DNA from 3 places in the Paracoccus jiaweipingae genome. Region 2 is predicted to be linked to each of the others. Evidence: riboswitches for the same ligand, from Rfam matches in the RefSeq annotation. Region 2 holds a riboswitch; each other region holds the start of a gene.

Region 1 (10,291 bases), on a different contig from region 2:
ACCACCTGACATTTCAGGGCGCGCAGGCGCTGGCCGCCGCCGATCTGGTGCTGATCCCTGAAAAAGGCACCGGGAAAGAGGATCTGGCCCATATCCGCCACGCCATTCTGGACCGGGTCGCGCCCGATGTGCCACGGGCGTCCTTTACCATGCCGCGCCGCGATTCCAGCGGCGATTACCGGCAGGGCGTGCATGACTGGCACGACGCCATCGCGGCGCAGTGGCTGCGCGCCATCGGTGGCTGTGACGGCACTGTCGCGCTGTTGGTGTGGGGCGATCCGTCGCTGTATGATTCGACCCTGCGCATTGCCGCGCGGCTGGACCCGGCGCCGCAGGTGCAGGTCATCCCCGGCATCACCGCCCTGCAAGCCCTGACCGCCGCCCATGCCATCCCGCTGAACACCGTGGGCGGCCCGGTGACCATCACCACCGGTCGCCAGATCCGCGATCACGGCTGGCCCGATGGCGCGGAAACCGTTGCGGTCATGCTGGACGGCGAATGCAGCTTTCAGGCGCTGGACCCGCGCGGTCTGACGATCTGGTGGGGGGCCTTCGTGGGGATGCCGGAACAGATCCTTGACCACGGGCCGCTGGCACAGGCCGGGCCGCGCATCATCGCCACCCGCGCGCAGGCCCGTGACCGGCATGGCTGGGTGATGGATATCTATCTGTTGCGCCGCGACACGGCTTGACAACCTGCCCGGCACCGGCACAGGTGGGGGCGCACTGGTTCCTGCATCCGCAGGTGAAAAGGGAATGGACAGCGGCCCGCCGCCAGTCCAGCCGCCCCCGCGACCGTGACCGGACAGGTGCTTCACCGCCACTGGCCTTGTGCCGGGAAGGCCGAAGCACCGCGAGGCCCCGCCTCAGATCCGCAAGCCGGGAGACCTGCCAGAGCCCGCCATCCGGCGGCTGACATCACGCAGACGGGGTGATCTGCGGTCGCGTCCGCAATTTGCGCCACGCCACCCCGCCCCCATGCCCGAACCGCCCCGCCGGGGCCGCACAGCAAGGGGGGCCTATGCCCGCAGACAACGACCCCGCCAGCGCCTGCCCGCCACCCAAGGCCGAACCGTCCGTGACGCCATCCTCCGTGGCCACGCCCCAGCCTGCCGCGCCCCCACCCGCCGCATCCCAAGCCACCCTTTCGCAGCCCGCCGCGACACGGACCGCAGCCCCCCGGACCGCAGCCAACCCGCCATCCGGCACCGCGCCCGGCACGACCGCATCCCCCGTCACCGCATCCGCCGCCACCCTGTCCCCCGTCACCCTGCCCCCCGTCACCCTGCATGTCTGCGTGACCTGCCGTGCCGGTCAGCCCGTTGCCGACGGCCAGCCCACCCCCGGCGCGCAACTGGCCGCGGCGCTGGCCGATGCGCCCGATCCGATCCGCGTGGTGCCGGTCGAATGCCTGTCGGCCTGCGATCAGGGCTGCGTCGTGGCGCTGTCGGGGGCGGGGCGCTGGTCCTATGTCTATGGCCGCATGACCCCTGCCGATGCCGCCGATATTCTGGCCGGCGCCCGCGCCTATGCCGCCACGCCTGACGGGCTGGTGCCATGGCGGGCACGGCCCGTTCAGTTCCGCAAGCAGTCGCTTGCCCGTATCCCACCATCAGAGGCTTGAATGACCACAGATCTGTCCAAAATCCCCGTCACCGTGATCACCGGCTTTCTGGGGTCCGGCAAAACCACGCTGATCCGTCACCTGATGGCCAACCCGCAGGGCCGCCGCCTTGCGGTGCTGGTCAATGAATTCGGCACCGCCGGGGTCGACGGTGAAATCCTGCAAGGCTGCGCAGATGAAAACTGCCCGGCTGAAAACATCCTTGAACTGGCGAATGGCTGTATCTGCTGCACCGTGGCCGATGATTTCATCCCGACGATGGAACAGCTGCTGGCCCGCAACCCGCGCCCCGATCACATCCTGATCGAGACCTCGGGGCTGGCGCTGCCCAAGCCGCTGCTGAAGGCGTTCGACTGGCCCGCGATCCGGTCGCGCATCACCGTTGACGGGGTGATCGCGCTGGCCGATGCCGAGGCCGTGGCGGCGGGCCGCTTTGCCCCCGATCTGGCGGCGGTCGATGCCCAACGCGCGGCGGATGACAGCATCGACCACGAAACCCCGCTGTCCGAGGTGTTCGAGGATCAGATCGCCTGCGCCGATGTCGTGCTGCTGACCAAGGCCGATCTGGCCGGCGCGGATGGCATCGCCGCCGCCCGCGCCACGATCGAGGCCGAGGCCCCGCGCAAACTGCCCATCATCCCCGTAACCGAGGGCGAGGTCGACCCCCGCGTGATCCTTGGCCTTGGTGCCGCCGCCGAGGATGACCTTGACGCCCGCCCCAGCCATCACGATGGCGCCGATGATCATGAACATGACGATTTCGACAGCGCCGTCATCGCCCTGCCCGAGGCTGACAGCCCCAGCACAATCGCAGATCTTGTTTCGCGTGTCGCAACCGAAAACAACATCTTGCGTGTGAAGGGGCATATCGCGGTCGCAGGCAAGCCCATGCGCCTGCTGGTTCAGGCCGTGGGGGCGCGGGTGCGGCATCAATATGACCGGCCGTGGGGTGACGCGCCGCGCAATTCCCGTCTGGTGGTGATTGCCGAACATCACCACCTGAACCCGCAGGCCGTGGCCGATGCGCTTGGCGGGCGCGTGGTCGGCTGATGCATATCGTCTTTCGCGAAAGCCACGGGCTGGAAGAAACCGACGCCCCCTTTGACCCCGGCCAGACGCCGGGCGATCTGGTGGTGCTGTCGTTTTCCGACAGCGATCTGGGGGCTTTCGCGGGGGGCTATCGGCTGTGGCAGGCGCGGGGGGCGGTGCCATCTTTGCGGCTGCAAAACCTTGTGGCGCTGCGGCACCCGGTCTCGGTCGATACCTATCTTGAGGCCACGCTGGAAGGGGCGAAAGCCATCCTGATCCGGCTGATCGGGGGTGAAAGCTATTGGCCCTATGGGCTGGCCAGCGTGCAGGATCTGGCGCGGCGGCGGGGCATCGCGCTGGCGGTGATCCCCGCCGATGGCCGCCCCGACCCGGCCTTGCAGGCCGCCAGCACCGTCGATGCCGACACCCTGCACCGCCTGACCGCACTGGCCGAGGCCGGGGGTGCCGCCCCCGCCGCCGCCGCGCTGGCGGCGCTGGCCGGGGCCGCGGGGCTGAACGCACCGGGCTATGACGGCCACACGACGCTGCCCGACCGGGGCTGGTATGACCCGGCGCGCGGGGTGGTCGACGCGCCACCAGCGGGCGATGCGCCACTGGCCGTGGTCAGCTTTTACCGCAGCTATCTGGCCGCCGCCGATACCGACCCGGTGGATGCGCTGATCGCGGCGCTGCGCGACCGGGGGTTCCGGGTGGCGGGGCTGTTCGCGCCATCGCTGAAGGGCGACAATGCACCCTGGATCGACGCGCAACTGCGCGCCGCCCGCCCCGCCGCCATTGTCAACGCCACCGCTTTTTCCGGGCGCGATGGGGGGCTGGCGGGCGGGGCATCGCCGCTGGACGCGCCGGGCTGTCCGGTGCATCAGGTCGCCCTGTCCACCGCCCGCAAACGCGACTGGCAACAGGCCGCGCGGGGGCTGTCGCCCGCCGATCTGGCCATGCATGTCGTCCTGCCCGAGGTTGACGGCCGTCTGTTTGCCGGGCTGATCAGCCATAAACAGCCCCATGCCCGCGACCCGCAGACGCAATATTCGCGCTTTGCCCACCGCGCCGATGCCGACCTGATCGCACAGGCCGCCGACCGCGTGACGGCGTGGCACCGGCTGGGACAGACCGCCCCGGCGGATCGGACATTGGCGCTGGTTCTGTCGACCTATCCCGGACGCCCGGACCAGATCGCCCATGCGGTGGGGCTGGACGCGCTGGCCTCGACCGACGCGGTGCTGGCACTGTTGCGCGATGCCGGTTACGCCACCGGTCCCGCCGCGCCGCTGGCGCCCGACCTGCTGGCCGAAACCCTGTGCTGGCCGCTGGCCGATTATCACGCCGCGCTGGACCGCCTGCCGCAAAAACTGCGCGACGATCTGGCCGCGGCCTGGGGCAAGGCCGCCGATGACCCCGCCTGCCGCGACGGCGCGTTCCACTTTGCCGCGACCCGGCGTGGCGGGGTTCTGGTCGCGCTGCAACCCGAACGCGGCACCCCTGCGGCACGAGAGGATGATTACCACGACCTCGACCGCGTGCCCCGGCATGGATATGTCGCGTTTTGCCTTTATCTTCAAAGCCTTGGTATCGTCGCGCTGATCCATATGGGGGCGCATGGCACGCTGGAATGGCTGCCCGGCAAATCGGTGGCGCTTGGCGCGGATTGCTGGCCGCAGGCGCTGATCGGGGCCACGCCGGTGGTGTACCCCTTCATCGTGAACGACCCCGGCGAGGCCGCACAGGCCAAACGCCGCATCGGTGCGCTGACGCTTGGTCATATCCCGCCGCCACTGGCCCCCAGCGCGCTGCCGGAACGGCTGGCGGTGCTGGAACGGCTGCTGGACGAATATGCCACCGCCGAGGGGCTGGACCCGGCCCGCCGCGCCCGCCTGATCGAGGGTATCCGGCTGGAGGCCCAGGTTGCCGGGGTCGAGGATGACCTGAACATCCCCCCCGATGCCAGCCCCGCCGAGGCCATCCCCCGCATCGACCGCTTTGTCTGCGACCTCAAGGAAAGCCGGTTTGCCGATGGGCTGCACATCTATGGCAGCGCCACGGGCGAGGCGCAGGGCCTGCTGGATGCGCTGGCCGGGCGCCGCGTCGCCGCCGGTCCGTCCGGCAGCCCGGCACGGGGGCGCAGCGACGTTCTGCCGACCGGGCGCAACCTGTTCGCCGTCGATCCGCGCGCCGTGCCGACGAAATCGGCCCATGCGCAAGGCGTCAAACTGGCCGGGGAACTGATCCGCCGCCACCTGCAAGACCATGGCGACTGGCCGCGCGACATCATCGTCGACCTGTGGGGCAGCGCCACCATGCGCACCGCCGGCGAGGAATATGCCATGGCCCTGCATCTGGCCGGACTGGCCCCGCAATGGGACAGCGCCACAGGCCGCGTCACCGGGTTCGAGGTGCTGCCACTGGCGCTGTTGAACCGGCCCCGGATCGGGGTGACGCTGCGGGTTTCGGGGCTGTTTCGCGACGTGTTCCCGGACCTTGCGGGCCTGTTCCACGCCGCCACGCAGTCGCTGGCCGCGCGGGACGAGGCCCCCGACCAGAACCCCTATCTGGCCGAGGGCACCAGCGCAGCGCCGCGCGTTTTCGGCCCGCGTCCGGGCGCCTATGGCGTCGGCATGGACCCGGTGGCCGATCTGTCCGACAGCGCGCGCATGGCGGCGGGCATGGCATGGCTGGCAGGGTCGGAATGGGCGATCAGCCCGCAAGGCAGCACACAGGACCGCGCCGGGATCGAGGCCCGGTTGCGCGGCGCCAGCGCCTTTGCCCATGCGCAGGATCTGGCCGAGGCCGACCTGCTGACCGCGCCCGATTTTGCGGCGCATCAGGCCGGACCGGCGGCGGCGGCGGCGGTGCTGGGGGCGGATCTGCCGCCGCTTTACCACCTTGACAACACCCGCCCCGGCCAGCCCGCCGCCCGCGCCCTGACCGAGGAAATCGCCCGCGTCACCCGCGCCCGCGCCGCCAACCCGGACTGGGCGGATGGCATGATGCGTCACGGCTTTCGCGGCGCGGCGGAAATCACCGCGACGCTGGACAACCTTGCCGCTTTCGCGCAACTGACCCGCGCCCTGCCGCCGCATCTGTTCGATCTGTATTTCGATGCCACCCTTGGCCGCCCCGAGGTGGTCGATTTCATGTCCCGCGAAAACCCCGCCGCGCTGGCCGCGCTGCGTGACCGCTTTGCCGCGCTGCGCGCCGCCGGCCTGTGGCAGACCCGGCGCAATGATATTGCCGCATCGGTGGGCGACGCACCATGAGCCGCGACCCCATTATTCGCGGCTGGTGCCCCGGTGCGCTGCGGCCGATGATGTCAGGCGACGGGCTGGTGGTGCGGGTCCGCACGCGCAATGGGTATTTGGACAACGAAGACGCCCGTGCCATCGCCGCGCTGGCCCGGCGCTTTGGCAATGGCGCGATCGAGGTGACGACCCGCGCCAATCTGCAACTGCGCGGGGTGACGCCCCGGACGCACCCGCCGCTGATCCGGGCGCTGCGCGCGATGGGCCTGATCGACGCCGACCCCGAGGCCGAGGCAAGGCGCAATGTCATCCTGTCGCCCTTCGCGGCAAAGGGCGGCGCGGCATGGCAGATCGCCACGCGGCTGGCGGCGCTGATGGTCGCGCCGGATGCGCCGCAGGTTCCGGCCAAGTTCGGCTTTGCGGTCGATACCGGGACCGTGCTGCGGGATACGCCTTGCGACATTCGCCTGATCCCCACCCCGCAGGGCTGGCGGCTGGCCCCCGATGGCAGCCCCGGCACCCTGCCCGCCGGTGACGACCCGGCGCAGGCGGCGGTCGATCTGGCGCGCTGGTTTCTGGCCAGCGGCGGCGCACCGGATGGGCGGGGGCGGATGCGCGCCCATCTGGAAGGTGGCGCCAGCCTGCCCCGTCCTGCACAGGTCATCGCCTGGCCGCCCGCGCCCCGCCCCCGGCCCGGCGCCGCGCCGAATGGCTGGCTGACGGGCCTGCCCTTTGGGCGCATCGACCCGGACCAGATGACCCTGCTGGCCGGGCTGGGTCCATTGCGGCTGACCCCGTGGCACATGCTGCTGGTCGAGGGGCTGACCCGCGCCCCGCAGGTTGCCGGGCTGATCGACGACCCTGCCGATCCGTTGCTGCGTGTCCATGCCTGCACCGGCGCCCCCGACTGTCCGCAGGCCCATGCCGAGACCCGCAATCTGGCCCGCCGGCTGGCGCCGCAACTGGCACCGGGGCACAGCCTGCATATCAGCGGCTGCGCCAAGGGCTGTGCGCATCGCGGCCCTGCCGATATCACCCTTGTGGCACAGCCCGGCGGGCGCTTTGACCGCGTCACCGGGGGCACCGTGCAGGACCGGCCCACCCATACCGGGCTGATTGCCGAATGCATTCGCCTGTAATGTCATCATTTTGGCTGAAATATCCCACGGGGGTCCGGGGGTGTGAAACCCCCGGTCAGCCTTGCCCCCCGCGCCCCCGCGTGACATAGCCATGCAAACCTGCGGAAAATCGAATATGCCCTACGATTACGAAAAAGACGGCGCCAGGATCTATGCCCAATCCTTCGCCACCATCCGGGCCGAGGCCGACTTGGCCCGGTTCGACCGTGACGAGGAACCCGTGGTCGTGCGCATGATCCACGCCGCCGGTCTGGTCGGTCTGGAACGCGATGTGATGTTTTCGCCCGGCATGGCCCGCACCGCCCGGCAGGCACTGGCGGATGGCGCCCCCATCCTGTGCGACGCGCGCATGGTGTCCGAGGGCATCACCCGCCCGCGTCTGCCCGCCGGGAATGCCGTTATCTGCACGCTGCAAGACCCCCGCACCCCCGATCTGGCCCGCCAGATGGGCAACACCCGCAGCGCCGCCGCGCTGGAGCTGTGGCGACCGCATCTGGCCGGGGCGGTCGTTGCCATCGGCAATGCCCCCACGGCGCTGTTTCACCTGCTGAACATGCTGGCCGACCCGGCCTGTCCGCGACCGGCGGCGATTATCGGCTGTCCGGTGGGCTTTGTCGGCGCGGCGGAATCCAAGGATGCGCTGATGGCCGATCTGCCGGTGCCGGCGCTGATCGTGCGCGGGCGGCTTGGCGGCAGCGCCATCACCGTGGCCGCCGTCAACGCGCTGGCCAGCCGGGCCGAGTAAGCATCATGGCAAGGATCATCTGTGCGGGCCTTGGCCCCGGCGACCCCGACCTGATCAGCCTGCGCGCCTTTCGCGCGGTCCAGAACGCTGATCAGGTGGCGTTTTTCCGCAAACCCGGCCGGCTTGGCATGGCGCGCAAGATCGTGGATGGCATGTTGGCGCCCGGTGTCACCGAGCTGGCGATGGAATACCCGGTCACCACGGAAATCCCGCTGCATGACCCGGAATACAACCGCCTGCTGGCGGCGTTTTACGACGATTGGGCCGACCGGCTGGCCGGGGCCGGAGGCGAGGTCGTGGTCCTGTGCGAGGGCGACCCGTTCTTTTACGGCAGCTTCATGCATCTGCATCTGCGGCTTCAGGACCGCGTCGCGATCGAGGTCATCCCCGGCATCACCGGCATGTCGGGCTGCTGGACCGCCACCGGCCAGCCGATCACCTGGGGCGATGATATTCTGACCGTGCTGATGGGCACGCTGGACGAAGAAACGCTGACCGACCGGATGCGCGGCAGTGACGCGCTGGTGGTGATGAAAACCGGGCGCAACCTGCCCAAGGTGCGGCGCGCGCTGGCACGCGCCGGGCGGCTGGATCAGGCGTGGCTGGTCGAACGCGGCACCATGGCCGGACAGCATGTTCAGATGCTGGCCCATGCCGATGAAACCGCCGCGCCCTATTTCGCCATCGTTCTGGTGCATGGCCATGGCCGCCGCCCGCTGACCCTGCCCGGTGCCGCGACATGAGCGCGGGCTGGCTGGCCGTTGCGGGGCTGGGACCGGGGGCCGAAGCGCTGGTCACGCCCGAGGTGTCGCAGGCACTGGCCGGGGCAACCGATGTCATCGGCTATATCCCCTATGTCGCCCGCGTTGCGCCGCGCGAAGGGCTGGTGCTGCACCCGTCTGATAACCGGGTCGAGATCGACCGCGCCCGTCACGCGCTGGCGCTGGCCGCGTCGGGGCGGCGGGTGGTGGTGGTGTCCTCGGGCGATCCGGGGGTGTTCGCGATGGCCTCGGCCCTGTTCGAGGCTTTGGCCGATGACCCCGCGAAGGCCGGTCTGGATATCCGCATCCTGCCCGGCATCACCGCCATGCTGGCCGCTGCCGCTGCGGCGGGGGCGCCTTTGGGGCATGATTTCGCGGCGATCAACCTGTCGGATAACCTCAAGCCGTGGGCGCTGATCGAACGGCGGCTGCGGCTGGCGGCGCAGGCCGATTTCGCGATGGCGTTCTATAACCCGCGGTCAAAATCGCGCCCCGAGGGGTTTGCCCGCACGCTGGAGGTGCTGCGTCAGGAATGCGGTCCCGACCGGCTGATCACCTTTGCCCGCGCGGTCAGCACCCCCGATCAGCAGATCCGCACCGTCACACTGGCCCAGGCGACGCCCGATATGGCCGATATGCGCACCGTGGTTCTGGTCGGCAACAGCCAGACGCGGCAGGTCGGGCGCTGGGTCTGGACCCCCCGTTCCGCACGGTGAGGGCGGGAATGGGTATTTGCGCAACGAAGAAGCCGCTGTCACAGCCCCAGCCAGCCCAGAACCGATTGCGGGTCGGGCAGGGTCAGGCGCGGCGGCAGGGTCGGGCGGCCGATCAGGATCACCGGCAGGGACAGGGCGCGGGCGGCATCCAGCTTGGCCCGCGCGCCCTGACCGCCGGCATTCTTGGCCACGACGATGCCGATTGCGTGCTGGCGCATCAGGGCGATGTCGCCCGCCACGGTATAGGGGCCACGGCTGACCACCAGTTGCGCGTTCAGCGGCACCGGCTGGCCGGGTTCGAAATCGGCAAAGCGCAACAGCCAGCGATGTGGCAGCCCCTGAAACGGGGTCAGCGACTGGCGGCCGATGGCCAGAAACACGCCGGTTTGCTGGTCGGGCAGCGCGGCGGCGGCGGTTTGGGCGTCGGGGACATGGGTCCAGTGATCGCCGGGCTGGGGCGTCCATGCCGGGCGTTCCAGCGCCGCCAGCGGCGTATTGGTTTCCTGTGCGGCGGCAATGGCATTTGCGCTGATCCGGGCTGCAAACGGGTGGGTGGCGTCGATCAGATGGGTGATCGCGTTGTCCCGCAGGTAATCGGCCAGTCCCTGTGCGCCGCCAAAGCCGCCAATCCGGGTTGGCAGCGGCTGCGCAACCGGGTTCCGGGTGCGCCCGGCATAGCTGAAGGTGGCATCCACGCCTTGCGTCGCAAGGGCGCGGGCAAGGGTGCTGGCCTCGGCCGTGCCGCCAAGCAATAATACGCGCATGAGTGATCCCTGGCTAAGCATGATCGGACTGACAGAAGATGGCCTGAACGGGCTGTCCCCTGCAAGCCGTGCGGCGCTGGACGGCGCGGATATCGTTTTTGGCGGGCCGCGGCATCTGGAACTGGCGGCGGTGGGTGCGCGCGGGCGGCCATGGCCGGTGCCGTTTTCCATTGCGCCGGTTCTGGCGCTGCGGGGGCAGCGGGTGGCGGTCCTCGCCTCGGGCGATCCGTTCTGGTTCGGCGCGGGCGGGGTTCTG
Region 2 (10,291 bases):
CCCATCGCCGGGAACGGCCCGATATAGCCGACATAGGCGCGGGCATCGGCGGCGTCCTGAAGCTTGTCCTCGTCCGATTCGCCATAGGGGTGCTGGACCACGGCCATCAGATAGCCATGACCGTTCACATCCGGGTACCAATAGGGCGAGGTGGTTTCCGACCCATACGGGGTCGAGAAGATGCGCGTCAGCGCCCCCGAGGTCAGGTTATACGACCAGATCGCGTCATTCTGGTGCCCGTCGCCGGTATCTTCACCAATGATCAGCGTGTCATAACCGTCGATAAAGGTCAGGTTGTCGGGGTTGGCGATGCCGTCAATATCGCAGCTGTTGACCGCGTCATCGACCGGTTTGCCGGTCAGCAGCGTGCGCATTTTGCTGACGTTAAAGCTGTCATCCATCGACAGGGCATAAACCGCGCCGCATTTGTTCTGGGTCAGGCGAATGTCGTTGCTGCCACCCAGATCCTGTTTCCCGGCGTCTTCCATCCCTTTCGAGACCTCGGACATGGCCAGATAGGCCTCGTTCTTTTGCGGGTTCCAAGTAAAGCCTTCCATCTTGCGGAATTCCAGCGTCGCGCCTTTGATGGCGGCGTAACGGCGGGTTTCCAGCGTCGCGGCGGCCAGTTCCATGCCCGGTTTCACCTTCAGGCACTGATGCACATCCTCGGCGATCGAGGGGGTGAAGCCGTCCGCGCAGCTGCCGTCTTCGGCCATGTCCGCGACCTCGAAAATATCGGCAAAGCGGGTCTTGGCGTCGATCAGCTTGCGGACCTCGTCGCTGGTCGCATGGCCCAGTTCGACCCAGTCGATATCGGCCTCGCCGGCGTCCTGATCGGCGGTCTGGGTCCATTTCGCGGCATAGAGCGTGCCTGCATCCAGCTTGCCGGCCTGATCCGCGATGAATTTGTAAAGGCCGACATTGGTGCCGTCATCGGTAATATAGACGGTCTTGTTGTCGGGCATGACATGGGCCAGTTCGATCGCGACGCGGCCCATCGCGTAATGTTTGGTGGCGCTGGCATGACCCTGATCGTCGATGGTGATCTCGGTCGGGAAGCCATAGGCATAGGGGTTAAAGGCGGCCCGGAAATCGTCCAGCGTCATGGTCGCCGGGTCCAGCCCGAAGAAACGCGCCATCGGGCGGTAATATTCGTCGATTTCCGAGATGTCATTGGCGGCCTCGACGGCCTCGGCATTGGGGGGGTATTCCTCGCCGCCCAGATGGTTGCCCCAGGGCGTGACCGACCCGGCGCAGGGCACCCACAGGCCGCCTTGCTGCGCGAAATCGACCGGGCTGGTCTTGGTGGCGGTCAGCTTGCCGTCCCCGTCCTGCGTCAGTTCGGTGACATAAATCGCACCGGGGCGCGATTCGAAATGCGTCACCGCATACAGTTTGTCCCCCTTGCGAATCAGCGAGGTGAAATCGGCATCCACCGACAGGTGTTCCGACCCGTCCTCGGAGGTGACGACCTTGCCGTCACGGTCGATCAGCGCGCCGAACACGCCATCGCCCAGCTTGTCGCCGGTGCGGGCCAGAACGTGATAGGCGATGGGGTAATCCTTGCCATCCACCGTCACCTTGTCCGAGGCCAGCACCTGACGCTTGGCGGCGTCATCGGCGGCAAAGGGCACGGGGGAAAAGGCAAGCTCTTGCGCCTGGCCCGTCAGGGGCAGGGCGGCAAGGGCGGTGGCGGCAAGAAGAATGGCTTTGGGCTGCATGATGCGCTCCGTTGGCTGTTGCGCCGCAAACCCTAGGGCCGTTCTGTGACAGGCAGGTTACAGGCCGCCGTTTTCTTGCGGCGACCTGTGCGGCACCGGGCTGGCCCCGACGGCGACGCCTCTGTCCCTGACCTAACCGGGTCTGGACGCGGTCAGGATAAAGCGGTGATGAACCCGCGTGCGCAGCCGGTTGCGCAGCCCCTGACCCCGGCGCTGGGCGCGGGCGATGGGGGCATATGGCAGCTGACCGATCCGGTCAAAGCCAGCCTGTGACAGCATCCCGGCCAGCTGATCAAAGCGCAGCCCGTGACCGAAGGGCAGTTGCCGCATGATCCCGGCATGGGCCTGCCCCAGCGCGTCGTCATGATAAGGGTCGGGCGACAGCCGGTCCCACAGCGCCAGCAGCCGCGCCAGACCGGGTCTGGCCGGACGCGTCCAGTCGCCGTCAAAGATCACCAGCCGCCCGCCGGGCCGCAGCACCCGCAGCCAGTCGGCAAAGGCCGCCTGCGGGTCGGTCAGTGTCCAGACCAGATGCCGGCACAGGATGGCATCGTAATGCGCATCGGGTTCCATGGTGTTTTCGGCATCGGCATGAACAAAGCGCAGCCGGTCCTTGCCGGCATGTTTGGCCCGCGCCTGTTCCAGCATAGGTTCCGCGAAATCCAGCGCCGTGACCTGATGGCCAAGCTGGTGCAGCAGGGCTGTCACCTCGCCGGTGCCGCAGGCCAGTTCCAGCACCTGTTGCGGCGCCGGGCCAAGATGGGCGCGTATCGGCGCCGCCCATGCCGGTGCCGCGCGGTCGGAAATGCGGTGGCCAAAGGCCAGATCAAACCGCGCGGCGCGGCGCGACCAATAGGCGCGGATCTCCTCGCGCAGGTGGAAATTGTCGCCCATCTCAGGGCCGCCCGGACAGGATGGCGTCAAAGCGGTCGCGGGCGCGCTGTGGCAGGCTGTCGGGCAGGGGCAGGTCGAACGGGCCGTCGCCCACCTCGACCACCATCACCATGCCCATCCCCAGATGCGGCTGGCAATAGATGCCATAGGCGCCCGGCAAATCCAGCGTGACGCTGAATTCGCGGTTGATCCGCGACTTGAACGGGGTGGCGCCGGCGGGGATCATGCCGTCCAGCGTGGCGGCGTTATGGCCCGGCTGGGTCGGCAAAAAGCGCAGCGTATCGCCCGGCGCAATGCGCAGATAGGCCGGTTCGAACACCATCGGGCCAGTGGCACCGCGGTTCAGCATGTCGATATCGTGGGTTTCGGCCAGCGCCGGGCCGGCGGCGATCAGCAAAGCGGCAAGAAGCGGTTTCATCGGTCATTCCCTGAGGTCGTGAAAACGGTAATGCAGCGCGTCATCGGCCGGGTCGTGCAGGGCGCGGGCGCCGACGCGAAAGATGCGGGCAATGCGGTCGGGGGTCAGAACCTGACGCGGTGGTCCCACCGTGACCAGCCTGCCGTCCTGCATCACCCCCAGCCTGTCACAGCCAAGCGCCTGATTCAGGTCATGCAGCGCAATGACCACGGTGACCGGCAATTCATCCACCAGCCGCAACAGCGACAGCTGGTGGTGAATGTCCAGATGGTTGGTGGGTTCGTCCAGCAGCAACAGCGCCGGACGCTGTGCCAGCGCGCGGGCGATCTGGCTGCGCTGGCGTTCGCCCCCCGACAGGGCCGACCACGGCCGCTGCGCCAGCGCGGTCATGCCGGTGGCGGCCAGTGCTGCGTCGACAATGGCGTGATCGCGGTCCGAAAACACCGACAGCGGCCCCAGCCACGGGGTGCGCCCCAGTTCGGCCACGTCGCGCACGCGCAGGGCCTCGGGGGTGTCGCCCTGCTGCTGGACCATGGCAATACGGCGCGCAATCTGGCGCCGGGGCATGGCGCGCAGGTCGGTGCCGTCCAGCGTGACCTGCCCCTGCGCGCGCGGCAACAGCCCCGCCAGCAGCCGCAGCAGCGTGGATTTGCCCGACCCGTTCGGCCCGATCAGGCCAAAGGTCTCGCCGGGATTTATGCCAAGCGACACGTCGCTGACGATGGGGCGGCCGCGCACCGACCAGCCCAGATTGCGGGCTGTCAGCCTCATGTCCGCACCTTTCCGCGCAGCAGGATCAGCGCGAAACCCGGCGCCCCGACCAGCGCCGTGACCACGCCAATGGGCACCACCTGACCGGGGATCAGCATCCGCGCCGCAATATCGGCGCCGATCAGAAACACCGCCCCCGCCAGCGCGGTCGCCGGCACCAGCCGGACATGGCGCGGCCCGACGATAAAGCGCATCGCATGGGGGATCACCAGCCCGACAAAACCGATGGACCCGACAAGGCTGACCATCACCGCCGTCATCAGCGTAACCGCGCCGATCAGCACCAGCTGCACCCGCCGCACGGCAAGGCCAAGCGCGGCGGCGGCCTCGTGACCGAAGGCAAAGGCATCCAGCACCCGGATATGCGCCAGACAGACCACCGCCCCCGCCAGCGCCACCGGCGCGGCCAGCGTCACATCGGGCCAGCGCACCCCCGACAGGTTGCCAAGCAGCCAGAACATGATGCCGCGCGCCTGTTCGGCATTGGCGGAACGCGCGATCAGGAACGAGGTCAGCGCATTGAACAGCTGTGACCCGGCCACCCCGGCCAGCACCATCTGCGCCGCCCCCCCGCCCGAGGCCCGCGCCAGCAGCGCCACCAGCGAAAACGCCAGCGCCGCCCCCAGAAACGCCCCTCCGGACATGCCGATCAGCCCGCCGCCAAGCCCCATCAGCGTCACCGCCACCGCCCCGGTCGAGGCCCCCGCCGACACCCCCAGCAGATAGGGGTCGGCCAGCGCATTGCGCACCAAAGCCTGCAAGACCAGCCCGGCCAGCGCCAGCCCGGCCCCGCAACTGGCCGCGACCAGCGTGCGCGGCACCCGGTAAGCCCAGATAATACCCTGTTCAATCGGGTCCACCGCCAGCCCCGCCGACCACAGGTGATTGGCCAGCGCGGCACGGATGGCCGCCGGGGTAACCGGGGTTTCGCCAAGCGCCACCCCGGCCAGCAACGCCAGAACCAGCCCCGCCAGCCCCAGCCCGGCCCAGATTGCGGCAGCCATCATGCTGCGGCTCATTTCAGGTCAAAGCCATCCAGCGCCTGCGCCAGTTCCTCGATCGCGGTGATGTTGCGGATTGACGGGTCCATCGAATGCGCGTCCAGCACCACGATGCGGTTGTTTCTGACCGCGTCGATCTGGCTGGCCACCGGGTCGGTTTTCAGGAATTCCAGCTTTTTGTCCACGTCATCGGCGTCAAAGCGGCGGCGGCTCATTTTTGCGACCACGATGATGGCGGGGTTGGCGCGGGCGATGGTTTCCCAGCCCACGGTCGGCCATTCCTCGTCGCTTTCGATCACATTGCGCAGCCCCAGCGCCGCCATCATGTAACCCGGCGGGCCTTTGCGCCCGGCGACATAAGGATCGCCCTGAAGATCGGCCGAGGAAAACCAGAACAGCGCCGGTACATCGCGCACCCCCAGCGCGCCCGCCTTGTCGATGGCGGCCTGTTCGCGCTGGCGCAGCTGATCGACCAGCGCCTCGCCAGCTTCGGGGTGGTCAAAGATGCGGGCAAGGTCCCGAACGCCCTGATACACGCTATCCATGCTGAACATCGCCGCGCGGGTCCCGTCCGAGCCTTTGGAATTGTCCTTCCCGGCACAGTCGGCGGCCATGATATAGGTCGGGATACCCAGATCCGCGAATTGTTCGCGCGTGCCGACCACCCCCTGCGGCCCGACATACCATTCATATTGCGACGCAACCAGCCCCGGCTTTTTGGCGACGACGCTTTCAAAGCTGGGGTCGTTATCTGCCATCCGTTCGATCCCGTCATTGAGGGCGCGATATTGAGGCAGCACATCGGTAAACCAGACCGAGGTCCCCTTGACCTTGTCGCCCAGACCCAGCGCATACATCGTCTCGGTCGCGGACTGACCGATGGTCACGGCGCTGTCGGGGGCGTGGTCAAAGCTGACCTGAACGCCGCAATTTTCCAGCGTCAGCGGATAGGTGGTCGCGGCCATGGCCGGCAGCGTGGCGGCCAGAAACAGCCCGGCAGCGCCGGCAAGGCGCAGGGTCGGAAAAGCGGTCATGAATGATATTCCCGGATTTGCGGCAAGGCAGGGAAAGATCGCCGGATCATGCCGTATCGCCCCGCAAATGCAGGGTCCGGCATGGCGGGGCCGCAGGGAAACAACATCTGGCACCTCTCCGGGCGCCCCGCCCGGTTCAAGCTAAACGATGTCGGCAGGTCTCCTGACTGGCGGGTCGCGGGGACTGGCGGCCTTCCCATGGGCAAGCCCACAGTGGCATGTCGCTGGTTCCTCGCCGCCTACAGTTGCGGGGGCAGTTCCGGTTCGCGGCAAAACCGCGGCGGATTCCCTTTCAATTCCTTACGGAAACCGACAGCTAAAGCCTGTAACCGCTTGGCCCCGCCGATGCAATGGCCCGAACGCGCCGCCATGCCCCGCACAGGCCGTAAGGTCGACGCGAAAAGACCGGTCTGAACCAGACGCAAACGATTGCGGGGCATGTTTCGTGTGTGGGGGGGGGGAGAGGTGGTGCCCGGAGGCGGATTCGAACCACCGACACGCGGATTTTCAATCCGCTGCTCTACCAACTGAGCTATCCGGGCATCGCAGCCTTGCGGCTGGCGTAGGCGGGTAGGTAGCCGACCCAGCCGGCCCTGTCCAGCCCAAAATCGGAAAAAATCAATCCTCGGTTTCGGGTGTTCCCGCCGGCTCGCCGGGGATGGCGTAATCGCCGCGCAGCCAGCGCGCCAGGTCAATGTCGGCGCAGCGTTTCGAACAGAACGGCCGCAATTTCGGGTCGGCGGGTTTGCCGCAGATCGGACAGCGGGTCATGCGCCCTCGGCCAGCCGTGTCAGGGGGACGCGGTCGCGCTTGCGGTTGACCTCGAACAGGCCCATGGCCGTCCAGCCGATGACCGTCATCGCGCCGCCTTCGGGGCGGGCGGCGGCGCGCAGAACTTGTTCGATGGTGCCACGGTCGCGCTTGGAAACCGGGGCAAAATCGACCACCACCTGCCCGCCAAGCCCGCGCAGGCGCAACTGGCGCGGCAGGTCGCGGGCCATGGCGATATTGGCCTTCAGCGCGGCGGCGGGGGAATGGTCGCTGCCGGTATTGACGTCGATACAGATCGCGGCCCGGGTTGGTTCGATAAAGGCGAAGGCCCCGCCGCCAAGATCAACCCGCGGTGACAGCAGGGCATCAACCGCTTCGCTGGCGCCGCTGTGGTCAAAGGCATCCGGCCCATCCTCGATCCCGTCGGGGGCGGGGTCGGACCAGTCCTGCCAGGCGGTATCGGTAGGTTGGGGCGCGTCCAGCAGGATCTGCGGGTCCCCGGCCAGATCGGCGGTCAGCGCCTGCGCCAGGTCCAGCAGCGGGGCCAGTTCAGCGGTGATGTCGGCGTCATCGGCATCGGCGGCGGCGCTGCGGATGATGACGCCAGTCGTGCTGTCATCGCCGGGGTGCAGATCGCGCACCAGATCGGACAGCGCGGTGCGCAGCGCTTCATCCTTGATCTGGCGCGAAACATTCACCCCCGGCGCACCGGGCGTCACAATGACATGGCGCCCGCGCAGCAGGAAACGGTCGCTGACCGGAACCGCCTTGCCGTCCTCGGGCACGCCCGAGACCTGCACGATCAGCGGCTGCCCCTCGCGCAGGCCGCCCTTGCTGCGCAAAAATCCGCGCTGCCCCTCGGGCAGGCGCAGGAACACGCCGCCCTGTCCCTTGACCAAGCGGTCGACGATGCCACGGCAAATGGTGCCGGGCGGCAGCGCGGTCAGCGCGTCAGGGGCGATGATCAGCTGGTCCAGCTGACGGTCAAGGAACAGGGCCGCGGCGGGGTGGCCGCGCCATTGGCCGATAACAACATGTTTCATGCGGGGTGTTCCGGGTGCAGGCCGGCCGAGGCCAGCAAGGCAGAGGTTTCGGCCAGCGGCAGGCCGACAATGGCGGTGAATGAGCCTTGAATCCAAGGGATAAAGGCCGAGGCAGCACCTTGGATGGCATAGCCGCCAGCCTTGCCCTGCCATTCGCCGCTGTCCAGATAAGCGTCGATTCGGGCGGCGGTCAGCGGCAGGAAACGCACGGTGCTGGCCACGATCCGCAGGCGCGTCCGGGTTGCATCGCGCAGCGCAACGGATGTGATGACGCGGTGCCGACGCCCCGACAGCAATTGTAAAAAGCGACGCGCCTCGTCGGCCGTTTCGGGCTTGCCCAGAATGCGCGGGCCAGCGGCAACGACCGTGTCGCCGGCAAGGACCAGTTCATCCGGGCCGTGGGCGACGGCCAGCGCCTTTTCGCGGGCCATGCGTTCGGCAAAGGCGCGCGGGGGTTCGCCGCGATGCGGTGTCTCGTCAATATCGGCGGGGGCGATGCGGGCGGGGCGATAGCCGATCTGCGCCAGCAGCGCCAACCGGCGCGGGCTGGCCGAGGCCAGAACCAGAGACCGGTCATCACGGGCTGGGTCAAGGCCGGGCTGTGGCCCGCGTTCAGGGGCCGGCGCGTGACTGGCCGCGGCGGTCCCGGCCTGACCGGGGGCTGCCAAGGCTTCCCCGCTGCCGGTGGCCGCGACCACGGTTGCGGCCGATCGGGCGTCAGGGATTGGGTCGTCTTGTGTCGCCATTATGCGCCCCTTTGGGCTTGCGCCCGCCAGGGGTGGCGCAGGCCGCGATTATTTAAAGCGGTAATTGATCCGGCCCTTGGTCAGGTCATAGGTGTTCATTTCCACCTGAACCTTGTCCCCTGCCAGAACCCGGATGCGGTTCTTGCGCATCTTGCCTGCCATATGCGCGATGATTTCATGGCCGTTCTCAAGCTCGACCCGGAAAGTCGCGTTGGGCAGAAGTTCCTTCACGACGCCGGGGAATTCGAGCATTTCTTCCTTGGCCATGGTCACTCCGTCCATTATCGCCCGCGACCTTGCGGGCGGGGACTACATGCGCGTTTGCGGGCCGGTTTTCAAGTCTTAACCGCTTTGTCAAGTGATCTGCATCGTCATCGGCATCATGTCGTCCTCTTCCTCAGGCGGGTCCATGGTTTCGGCGGCAATGTCGGGGCGGAACTGATCGGGGTTTTCCAGATCCTCGATCGGGGGTTCGGGCCAGTCATCGGGGGGCGGGTCTGCGGATGCGATGTCACCCGGCAGATCGGTCTGCGATGCCGCCTGTGCGGTGGGAAAAGCCGGCTGATCCGCGCCGGTCCCGGCCTCAACACTGTCGGCAGGGCGCAATCGCAGGGCGTGAAAACCCTCGGCCTCGCCAAGGCTGCCAAGGGCCAGCAACTGACCTGCCCGGCTTTCCAGCCGCACATTGCTGATCGCCTGATGGGGCAGGGGAATGCAGTCACCCGGTTTCAGCCGCCGCAGATCGCCCAGTTTGATACGGCGCCGCGCCAGCATTGCCTGCAATTGCACCGGCGCGGCGCGCAATGATTCGTGCAGGCCCACCGCCCCAGTCCCAGCCTCAGTCCCAGTCCCGGCCTGTCTGGCCGGCGCCGGTCCCGGCAGGCCGGGGGGCAAGGCACTGAGGGTGCCGGTGGCTGACACGCCCGCCCGCGCCCCCGATGGCAGAACCGGGATGGCGATAATGATCTGGCCATCGCGCTGCCCCCCCTCACCATAGCGCAGGGTCAGTTGCAGCACCTGATAGCTGCGATCCTCGAGCAGCAGCAGCAGGGGGCGTGGGTCATCCATATGGCTGGCATAGCGATAGCCCGCAAAGCTGGTCGTATCGGCATGGTCGTGCAGCGCCGCAGATAATTCGCCCAGACTGCGATTGATGAAATCAGCGCACAGGGTGGCATCGGTGCGCGTCGGGCGTCGATGGGCCACGCTGCGCGCGGTGACCCGTCCAAGGGTCTGCATTTCCAGAAGCGAGGCCACGGTGGCCGGACACAGCGCCAGAACCCCCACGGAATCGGCATCCGATTGCAGCACCGCCAGCAGCGCGCGTTCCGGCAGCAATTCCCCGATTTCCGCCAGACTGCGCGCGGCGATACGGGCCGATTCCACATAGACCGGCATCCTGAGGCTTTTCTGTGCGGCCTTTGCAATCGCCTCGGCCGCCAGATGGTCGGCACCGCGCGGGACCGGGGTGGCAGGGGGCGCCGGGGGCGCCTGATCGGCGCGGTTCTGGTCACGCGCGCTGACCCAAGCGGCCAGTGTCCCGGTCTGATGCTGATCTGTCGCGTTGGTCATGATGGTCCGAATCGTCCTGTTCGGGCCACCGTCGCACCAAAAGGTTGAGATTCAGTTACCGCGTCAGCGAAATTCCACGCCGTCCGGCCAGATCGGTGAAATATTGCCACGCCACACGCCCCGAACGCGACCCGCGCGTGGCCTGCCATTCGATCGCCTCGGCGCGCAGGGTGTCGTCGTCGATGGCCACGCCACAGGCATCGCAATAGCCGCGAATCATCGTCAGGTAATCGTCCTGCGAACAGGGATGGAACCCCAGCCACAGCCCGAAACGGTCCGAGAGCGAGACTTTTTCCTCGACCGCCTCGGCCGGGTTGATG
Region 3 (8,986 bases), on a different contig from region 2:
CGGGCCGGCCAGTCCCGCGCGCTTTCGGCCTGCGCCGCCGCCACCGCCAGATCGTCGGCGGCAGGCATGACCGGCAGGCGCAGACCATACCACGCCGCCATGCCCAACGCCGCCAGTCCCAGCCCCAGCCACAGCGGCCATGCACGGCGCTGACGGGCGGGCCGGGGCAGCACCGCGGCGGCGCCACGGGTCAGCGCCCCGGTCAGCAGGGTGCGCGGGTCAGGCCCGGCGCCGGGGGCTGCGGCGTCATGGGCGGGTCCGGTCTGCCACTGTGGCACCCGGTATAACAGCGGCACCCGGCCCGGATCGTCCAGCATGGCGATCACCGCCTGCATCGAGGCCGGGCGGTCCGCCGGGTCGGGTTCCAGCATATACTGCAACAGCGGCATCAGGCGCGGTTCGATCCCTGACAGGTCGGGGATGTGGCGGCGCTGGCGGGCGGCCTCGGGGGCGCTGCCGCCCATTGGCGGCGGCCCGCCACGCAGCGCGGCGACCATCATCAGCGCCAGACCGTAAATATCGGTGCGCGCGTCGATGCGGCCATCGAAATGCCCCAGCTGTTCCGGCGCGATATAGTGGTATTTGCCCGCGAACCGCCCCCCAGCCCGTCACCGGCGGACAGCGACCGGGCAATGCCAAAGTCGATCAGCACCGCCTCGTCCACGCGGTTATTGCGCAGGATCACATTGTCCGGGGACAGGTCGCGGTGGATGACGTTATGCTGATGCACCCGCGCCAGCCCGCTGGCCAGCCGGCGCATCAGAAAGCGCGCATCGCGCAGCGACAGCGGGCCGTCATTGCGCACCCGGTCCAGCAGCGACCGCCCCTCGACATGTTCCATCACCAGGCAATAGCGGTTCAGCGCCGGGTCATGGATGAAATTGTGATAGCGCACGATGGCATTATCGCCCAACTGGCCCAGAATCCGGGCCTCGCGTTTGAACAGGGCGACGACGGCGGGGTCGCGGGCCAGTTCGGGCAGGATCACCTTGATCGCCACCGGATCGCCGGTGAACTGGTTCGCCCCGCGATAGACCTCGCCCATGCCGCCGCTGCTGATCAGCTTGACGACGCGGTAATTGTTGTTGATCAGGTCGCCCGGCGCCAGCAACTGTCCCGCCCCGGCGGCGGGCAGGGCGGGCATCAGCACCGTGCGGTCGGGCGGGGCCAGAACCGTCGGCGCCGGCAGATCGGCACCCGCCGCAACCGCATCACGCAGCGCATCAGCCGACGCATCCGGCGGCGGCGCCAGCACCGTGGCTTCGGCCATATCCGGGGTTCTGTCCGGGGCCGAACGCGGCGGGGTGACAGGCCGGTCAGAGGGCTGTGACATCGTCCGCCCCCCCTGCCACCGCCACCCCGCCAGGCGCGTCATCAGCCTTGCCGCCGTTGCTGGCCGGACGACAGGTCAGCACCAGCAGCGTCACATTGTCATGCGCGCCACGGCGCAGGGCCTCGTCCATCAGCGATCTGGCGATGTCTTGCGGGCGGCCGGGGCGGGCCATGAACGCCGCCAGTTCCGCATCGCCAAGATGTTCGGTCAGACCGTCGGTGCAGATCAGAAAGCGGTCGCCGGGCCGGGTCACGCCGGTCACCATTTCGGTGCGCAGATGCGGGCCGATGCCCACGGCACGGGTGATCACGTTGCGGCGCGGCCAGCGGCGTGCCTGTTCCTCGGACATCAGGCCGGCGGCGATCATGGCCTGAACCTCGCTGTGGTCCTGGGTCAGGCGGATCAGATCGGCATCGCGCCACAGATAGACCCGGCTGTCACCGGCCCAGACACAGGCAAAGGCGCTGCCAAACACCGTCAGCGCCGCCACCGTGGCGCCGATCTGGTCCAGCCCGCGCTGGTCGGCATGGCTGCGGATGGCGTCATGCGCCCGCGTCAGCCGGTCACCCAGCCGCGCCCGCTGGTCCTGTGCGGAAACCGGCACCCCCATCGTCGCCGCCTGCGCCGCGATCATGGCGCTGGCGACATCGCCGCCGCGATGCCCGCCCATGCCATCGGCCACCAGCCACAACCCGGCGCGGGGCAGGCACAGCATGTCGTCCTCGTTCGTGTCGCGAATCTTGCCGCGATGGCTGCATCCGCCGCAGGCGATATGCAGGTCGGTCGGCACCTGATCGGCCCCGCCGCCGCAATCGCAGGGGGCACAGAACACGCCGATACCGCTGCCTAGAACTGCCATCGCACCTGCCCGCTGATGCCGACGCTGTTCAACTGGTCGCCATGGCGCAGGTCGATGCGTCCGCTGGCGCTGAACTGGCGCGGGGCGCGGGCGCTGCCGGCATCCAGCACCTTGAGGTAATTCGCCCCCAGGCTCAGCTCGCCATAGGTGTCCAGATGGTCCGAGCTCAGCATCTGCGGCTCGAACTCGGGGTGGCCCTGCCATGAAAAGACCGACTGCATGGATTTGGTAAAATCACGATAGACCGTCACCGTGGCATAGGTGGTCAGCGCCGAATCGCCCGATGGCCGCACCCGGCTGTGCGACAAGCTGGCCCCGGCAAAGCCGACGCGGGTGGTGTTGTCGCGGAAATCCAGCTGATAGCCGTCGTCGAACCGGACCGACCCCGATTGCGACCGCGTCACCGCAAAGCCGGCGGTGGGCACCACCTGCCAGCCCTGCTGCGGCAGGCTGAACGCATAACTGACCGAGCCGCTGAACGTGCGCGCGCGGCTGGAAAAGCGGCTGTCATTCAGCCCCAGCCCGGCCCCGATCACCGGGCTGTTGCGCAGGTCGAAATCGGTGTTCTCGTAACGGTATTGCAGGTCGGCGGCCCATTGCCCGCGGGTGGCACTGACATAGACCCCGGCATAGCTTTGGGTGAAATCGGCCCTTGTCGTGCTGGCCAGAACCGAGGTCAGCCGCGACGAATTGGACGGGTCGATGGCATAGACCGGCTGGCTGGTGCGCCCGCTATTGACCCCGGCAATCGCCCCCAGCGCGATGTTCCAGCCCTGCAAAGGCCGGTCGGCGCAGGCCAGATCGGCACCGACCTGCATCCCGGTATAGGTGGCGCTGATCTGGCTGTCGAAGCGGTTGATGCCATTGCCGGTCGACCCGGTGGCATCGGCCCGCCCGCCGACGGCGCGACCCCAGGCACCCGGCCCGCAGTGACGTTCGCCGGGGTTGGCGGCCAGCCCGACGACATAGGGGCTGGACGGGCGGTTGATCACCGACCCGATCAGCGACTGGGTCAGGGCAATATTGCCAAACAGGGCGCCGATGGCGGGGTTGGTCTGGCTGACAATGACCAGATCGCCACTGGCCGCGTCCTGATCCAGCGAATAGACGATGCGTTCATTCGCCGCCCCGACCGGGTCGAAGCGATAGGTAAAATCGCTTTGCCTGCGATAGGCGGCGTCGATATCCAGCACCTTCACCCGCGTTCCGATGCGATAACCGGGGTCCAGCGTCAGCACGTCAAAGCCAAAGGACAAATGCCCTTTCACCGCGCCGCCGCGCACAATGATCTGGTCCGCGCGGCGCTGCGCCAGATCAAGGTCCAGACGATAGCTGCCATTCCCGGTCAGCCCGCCATTAACCACCAGCCGGTCGGTGGCGCGCCCGTTGCTGAGGGTGACCAGACCGTCATTGTATAATCCGGGCCCGGCGGTGGCCGCGGGGCCAGTCACCGCAGGACCAGTCACCGCGGGGCCAGTGGCGGACAGCGCATCGCGCCCCGGCAGGCCCGGCGCCGGGGCGTCAGGGACCGGCAGGCGCCCGATCCGGGTCCGGCCACCGGCCCTGATCACACCGTCGCGGCCATTGCGAACCTGCCCGTCAATGCGCCCCCCGGCCACGGCCAGCTCGCCCCGGTTATCGACGCCATCGCGGGCCGTCAGCACGCTGTCGGCCAGCACCCAGACCGTGCCACGGTTCAACAGGCCGCCCGTCCACAGATCGCCCTCGATCGTGACCTTGCCGCTGGTGTCGTTGCGCAGCGACCCCACCCGGCCCGACAGCCGTGCCGTGCCGCGATTGCCCAGAACGCCCTGCACCGTGCCGCCCCGCAGCGCCAGATCGCCGGCATTGAACAGATCGCCCGTCACCGTGCCGTCCAGCCGGGCGGTGCCGCTGTTCAGCACATCGCCCTGAAACCGCCCGGTCCCGGTCAGAGTGCCGGTATTGCGGACATCGCCGCGCAGATCGCCGTCATTGACCAGCGTGCCGCCATTTTGCACCGGGCTGTCGACCGCCAGCGCGCCATCCCCGGTCACGGTGATCGTTCCACCCGTGCGCCCGGTCAGGCTGCGCAGCCGCAGATCGCCGGTGACGGTCAGCGACCCGCCCTTGCGGTTGGTGACATCATCGGCACGCCCGGTCAGCACCGCCTCGCCGCGATTGTCCAGATCGCCCGCGATCCGGCGGCGGCTGATCAGGGTGCCACTGTTGTCGATATCGCCGGTGATCACGCCCGAGGCCTCCAGCCGGCCGCTGTTATCGACATTGCCGGTCAGGCCGCCATTCACGGTCAGGGTGCCGCGATTATCGACGCCCCCGGTCGCGGTCAGCCGGTCGCGACGCCGCACCAGCAGGTCGCCTTCGTTCACCACGCTGCCTGCGGTCAGCTGACCACGGGTCAGGATGGTGCCACCGGCCTTGCCGACCAGCCGCCCGACCTGCCCCGACAGCGCCGCGCTGCCGGTGTTTTCCAGCAGCCCGGTAGTCTGTCCGTCGGAAACCAGCGTGCCACCGTTGAACAGATCGCCCTGAACGGTGGCCCCGGCGCGGTTGGTCATCTGGCCGGAATTCACCACCTGCCCGGTCAGCGTGCCGCCATTCACCAGCCGCCCGCCATCGGTATTGCCAAAGCGGTCCGCGCTGGCGCTGCCCCCGGCATCGACCCGCATCAGCCCGCGATTGGTGACCTGCCCGGCCCCGGCCAGCACCCCGGTCGCGGTCACGATCACGGTGCCGCCATTGTCCAGATCGCTGCCCTGCATATCCAGCCGGTCGCGGATCGACAGATCGGCCCCCCTGGCATTGCTTAGCCCGTCGGAAATGACCGAGGGCTTGTCGATCCGCATCTTGCCAAGGTTGCGCGCCCGGCCCGACATCTCGACCGCGCCGGTGATGCGCGATCCGGCCTCCAGCACGATGCGGTCCGCGATGATCCGAAACCGCCCCAGCCCCCCGTCCGAGACCCGCCCGGCATTGCGAAACAACCCGCCAACCCGCAGCACGCTGTCGCGCGCGGTCTGGATCAGGCTGCCCCGGTTGATTACATCGCCGGTCACAAGGGCCTGCCCCTGCACCCCGACGACACCGGCATTGTCCAGCGTCCCGGCCATCTGGCCGCCATCCAGCCCAAGGTTGCCGCCCGCCGCATTGCGCAGGTCGGCCTCCAGCGTGCCGGCCAGCGCCATGCGCCCGGTATTGGTGGCGGGGCCGGTGACGGCCAGCCGCCGGTCGCGCGCCACGGTGACCTGACCGGCATTGTCCAGACGGGTCGCGGTCAACGCATCGCTGACGGTCAGATCCGCGCCGCGTTCATTGCTGATGGCGCCGGTGCTGCCCGCCAGCGTGGCCGTGCCGCGGTTGGTCAGCCGCCCCGAGACGCCGCCGCGCGCCGTCAACTGGCCGTCATTGACCACATCAGCCACCAGCAGGCCGTCGCTGGTCAGGCGGCCCTGATTACCGATCCCCCCAGCCACCGCCAGCCGCGCACCGCTGGCAACGGTCAGGTCGCCCGCATTGGCCAGCGTTTCCATCCGGGTGTTGCCGGTGATGCCGATCCCGGCGCCCGCCGCATTGGTCACCCGACCGGCGCGACCGGCGATCCAGGCCTGTCCGCGATTGTCCAGCGCCCCGGCCAGAACGCCGCTGCTAACCAGCCGGCCCCGGTTGACGACATCGCCCGCAAGGCGACCGCCATTGTCGATCTGCCCGGTGTTTTCCACCCCGGTCGCGGTCAGCACCTGCCCCGCGCCCACCGTCACCCTGCCCGCATTGCGGATGCCCGCCGCGACCAGATCGCCGGTCAGGCTGGTGCTGGCATTTTCCAGATTGGTCAGGTCGCCGGTAATCCGCCCGGCCAGTTCTGCCCGGCCCGCATTCCCCAGCGCCCCGGTCAGCCGCCCGGTCAGCCGCAGCGTCCCCGTCGCCGCCTGATCGACATCGCCCGCCAGCACCCCGGCCACCGTCAGCGTGCCGGAATTGGAAATGCCGGTGCGGGCGGTCATGCGGGCCTCGGGGCGGATGCTGACCGTGCCTGCATTCTCAAGCCGGTCCAGCGCCAGATCGCCCGCCAGCGACAGCACCGCCCGCGCGGCATTGTCCAGCACACCACCGATCCGCCCGGCGATATGCGCCGTGCCGCGATTGACCAGCCCACCGCCGATCTGGCCGCCCATCGCCAGATGGCCGTCATTGCTGACAGTGCCGGTCACGGTGCCGGCGATGTTCAGCGTGCCGCTGTTGTCAGCATCGCCCTGATGGCGGCCCTGCACCGACAGGGTGCCTGCATTGCGCAACCGGCCCGTGGTCTGGCCCGCATGGGTAAAGATGCTGTCAGCGGCGATGCGCAGATCGACCGCCGCGTCGGATTGCCCGGCATAGGTCACCATCCCCGGCCCGGACACCGCGAAACTGCCCGACAGGGCGCTGTCGATAAACAGCCGCGCCAGCGGCGGCCCCCCGACGCGGTCGCCGGTGCCGGACGGCGTGGCACCGCCCTCGGGTTCGGCCGGGCCTTCCATCAGGCGCGGGCCGCGCAGGATCGTCGGCACGACCATCGGCACAGGCAGATCCGTTGACGGGGTTTCGACCGGCACGACCTCGCCGGGCGGCGACGGGGATGGCGGGGCAAAGCGCAATTCGGCCACCCCGCCCGCGGGCGCGACCAGCCGCCCGCCACCCAGCCGATAGGTGCCACCCTGCACCTGCATCCCGGCAACGGCGATATCGCCATCCAGCGTCAGAACCACCGGGGCATCGCCGGACGGCGGGGCCAGCACCGCGACATCGCCCGGCGCAAAGGCCAGATGCCCGCCACCGCGCGCATCGGCCCAGACCGCATCGGTCAGGTTCCACGGTCCGCTGACCGGGTCCAGCCCGGCATTGTCACCGGCGCCATTGTCCAGAAATGCCACCCGCCCCAGCGCCGGTCCCGACACCGCCAGCCACATGGCCAGCCCGGATGACAGCGCCGCGCCGCCCAAGACCCATGCTGAAAAACGACCCTGCCCGCCCCGCATCGCGCCCTCGTATTCATCCACCAGCGGTTTAACACCATTATGTCGGCTATACTAGGGCGTGAAACGCCTGTCAGCGCGCGACGTGGTCTGGCCAGTTTTGCTTGCCTTTCCGGCGCGGCCAGCGGATATTCGCGCATGACGGTCCCCCGCCAAGGGGTGAAAAGGGAACGCGGTGAAATGCCGCGACTGCCCCCGCAACTGTAAGCGGCCAGCGGGCCGCAACGCGCCACTGGCCCCGGCTGGGAAGGCTGCTGCCCGCCACGACCCGCAAGTCAGGAGACCTGCCGTCACCTGCCACAGGGCCACGCGCCCATTGCCGGTTTTCCGGCCCCAAATATTTCGCCGTCGGGGATGACGGCACGGAGGGATGAACATGCATATCGAACCCGGACTGGTCGCCGGCGCGAAAATCGTGCTGAGCTATGCCACGGCCGCCACGGCCGCCGCCTATGTCCTCAAGCAATCCGTGGATGCGGTGCGCGAACAGGGCGCCATCTCGCTTGCTGGCCGCGCGCTGATCGCCACCGCCGCCGTCTTGACCTTTTTCGAGATCCTGCCCCATTACCCCGTCGGCGTGTCCGAGGTGCATTTCATCCTTGGTTCAACCCTGTTCCTGATCCTTGGCGCGGCACCCGCGGCCATCGGTCTGGCGCTGGGGCTGTTGGTGCAGGGGCTGTTCTTTGCGCCCTTCGACCTGCCGCAATACGGCATGAACGTGACCACGCTGCTGGTGCCGCTGTTCGCGGTCGAGGCGCTGGCCCGTCGCATCATCGCCCCGCACACGCCCTATGTCGATCTGCGCTATCGTCAGGCGCTGGCGCTGTCGACCACCTATCAGGCCGGGGTGGTCGCATGGGTGGCGTTCTGGGCGCTGTATGGTCAGGGTTTCGGGTCGGAAAACCTGCAAAGCATCGTGACCTTCGGCGGTGCCTATATGCTGGTCATCATTGTCGAGCCGCTGGCCGATCTGGCGGTTCTGGCCGCCGCCAAGGCCCTGCACGGGCTGGCCGGGTCCGGCTGGGTCACGCATCGCCTGCATCACAGCGCCTGACAGGATTTCACAAATCTGTCACAACCGTTTACGATCAGGGCGCGCCCGAGGGCGCGCCTTTTTCCATGCCCGGCCCGGTCACTGCCGACCGGCCGCCGGTCCCCGCCCACCGCCGCCCCGGCCCTTGTCGCAAAGGTTTCGCCATGTCCCGACTGCTGGCCGCCCTGTTCTGGCTTGCGCTTTGCCCGGCGCTGGCCGCCCCCCGCCCCGCCGGGGCCGAACCGCCGCCGGTGCGGCTGGTCGCCGCCGGCAGCCTGACCGCCGCGCTTGGCGATGTGGCACAGGTCTTTGCCGACAGCACCAATCAGCCGGTGCAGACCCGGTTCGGCCCGTCCGGGCTGATGCGGCAACAGATCGAACAGGGGCTGCCGGCCGACCTGTTTGCCTCGGCCAATATGGCGCATCCGGGGGCGCTGCACGATGCCGGGCTGTCCGGGCCGGTGGTGGTGTTTGCGCGCAACCGCCTGTGCGCGCTGGCGCAGCCGGGGCTGGGGCTGACGACCGACACGCTGCTGGATGCGATGCTGGACCCGGCGCTGCGGCTTGGCACCGCGACCCCCGGCGCGGACCCGGCGGGCGATTACGCCTGGCGGCTGTTCGACCGGGCCGAGGCCCTGCGCCCCCATGCCGGTGCGGCGCTGAAGGCCAAGGCGCTGCAACTGACCGGCGGGCCGGACAGCGCCACGCCGCCGCAGGGGCGCAACCTGTATGGCTGGGTGATGACCGAA

What was found. Region 2 has a riboswitch for cobalamin ahead of ACFXP9_RS03985 (ABC transporter substrate-binding protein). Riboswitches for the same ligand answer to the same signal wherever they lie in the genome.
Region 1: another riboswitch for cobalamin. It lies ahead of ACFXP9_RS10780 (DUF1636 family protein); the one in region 2 lies ahead of ACFXP9_RS03985 (ABC transporter substrate-binding protein).
Region 3: another riboswitch for cobalamin. It lies ahead of ACFXP9_RS10765 (energy-coupling factor ABC transporter permease); the one in region 2 lies ahead of ACFXP9_RS03985 (ABC transporter substrate-binding protein).

What each region holds. Positions count from the first base shown of each region.
Region 1 covers NZ_JBISBS010000005.1:220,470-230,760, forward strand. The annotation lists gene cobF (precorrin-6A synthase (deacetylating)) at 1-692, shown strand, start outside; cobalamin riboswitch at 711-910, shown strand; gene ACFXP9_RS10780 (DUF1636 family protein) at 1,271-1,624, shown strand; gene cobW (cobalamin biosynthesis protein CobW) at 1,625-2,674, shown strand; gene cobN (cobaltochelatase subunit CobN) at 2,674-5,928, shown strand; gene cobG (precorrin-3B synthase) at 5,925-7,049, shown strand; gene ACFXP9_RS10800 (precorrin-8X methylmutase) at 7,165-7,794, shown strand; gene ACFXP9_RS10805 (precorrin-2 C(20)-methyltransferase) at 7,800-8,537, shown strand; gene cobJ (precorrin-3B C(17)-methyltransferase) at 8,534-9,271, shown strand; gene ACFXP9_RS10815 (cobalt-precorrin-6A reductase) at 9,310-10,035, opposite strand; gene cbiT (precorrin-6Y C5,15-methyltransferase (decarboxylating) subunit CbiT) at 10,034-10,291, shown strand, end outside.
Region 2 covers NZ_JBISBS010000002.1:103,761-114,051, reverse strand. The annotation lists gene ACFXP9_RS04010 (PhoX family protein) at 1-1,721, opposite strand, end outside; gene ACFXP9_RS04005 (class I SAM-dependent methyltransferase) at 1,854-2,615, opposite strand; gene ACFXP9_RS04000 (pseudoazurin) at 2,617-3,033, opposite strand; gene ACFXP9_RS03995 (ABC transporter ATP-binding protein) at 3,037-3,804, opposite strand; gene ACFXP9_RS03990 (FecCD family ABC transporter permease) at 3,801-4,811, opposite strand; gene ACFXP9_RS03985 (ABC transporter substrate-binding protein) at 4,820-5,839, opposite strand; cobalamin riboswitch at 5,976-6,168, opposite strand; tRNA gene ACFXP9_RS03980 (tRNA-Phe) at 6,306-6,381, opposite strand; gene ACFXP9_RS03975 (DNA gyrase inhibitor YacG) at 6,458-6,610, opposite strand; gene ACFXP9_RS03970 (ribonuclease E/G) at 6,607-7,653, opposite strand; gene ACFXP9_RS03965 (Maf family protein) at 7,650-8,219, opposite strand; gene infA (translation initiation factor IF-1) at 8,448-8,666, opposite strand; gene ACFXP9_RS03955 (FliM/FliN family flagellar motor switch protein) at 8,754-9,971, opposite strand; gene ACFXP9_RS03950 (ATP-binding protein) at 10,027-10,291, opposite strand, start outside.
Region 3 covers NZ_JBISBS010000005.1:211,199-220,184, forward strand. The annotation lists gene ACFXP9_RS10745 (hypothetical protein) at 1-500, opposite strand, end outside; gene ACFXP9_RS10750 (serine/threonine-protein kinase) at 500-1,270, opposite strand; gene ACFXP9_RS10755 (PP2C family protein-serine/threonine phosphatase) at 1,317-2,192, opposite strand; gene ACFXP9_RS10760 (beta strand repeat-containing protein) at 2,180-7,228, opposite strand; cobalamin riboswitch at 7,330-7,510, shown strand; gene ACFXP9_RS10765 (energy-coupling factor ABC transporter permease) at 7,581-8,258, shown strand; gene ACFXP9_RS10770 (molybdate ABC transporter substrate-binding protein) at 8,402-8,986, shown strand, end outside.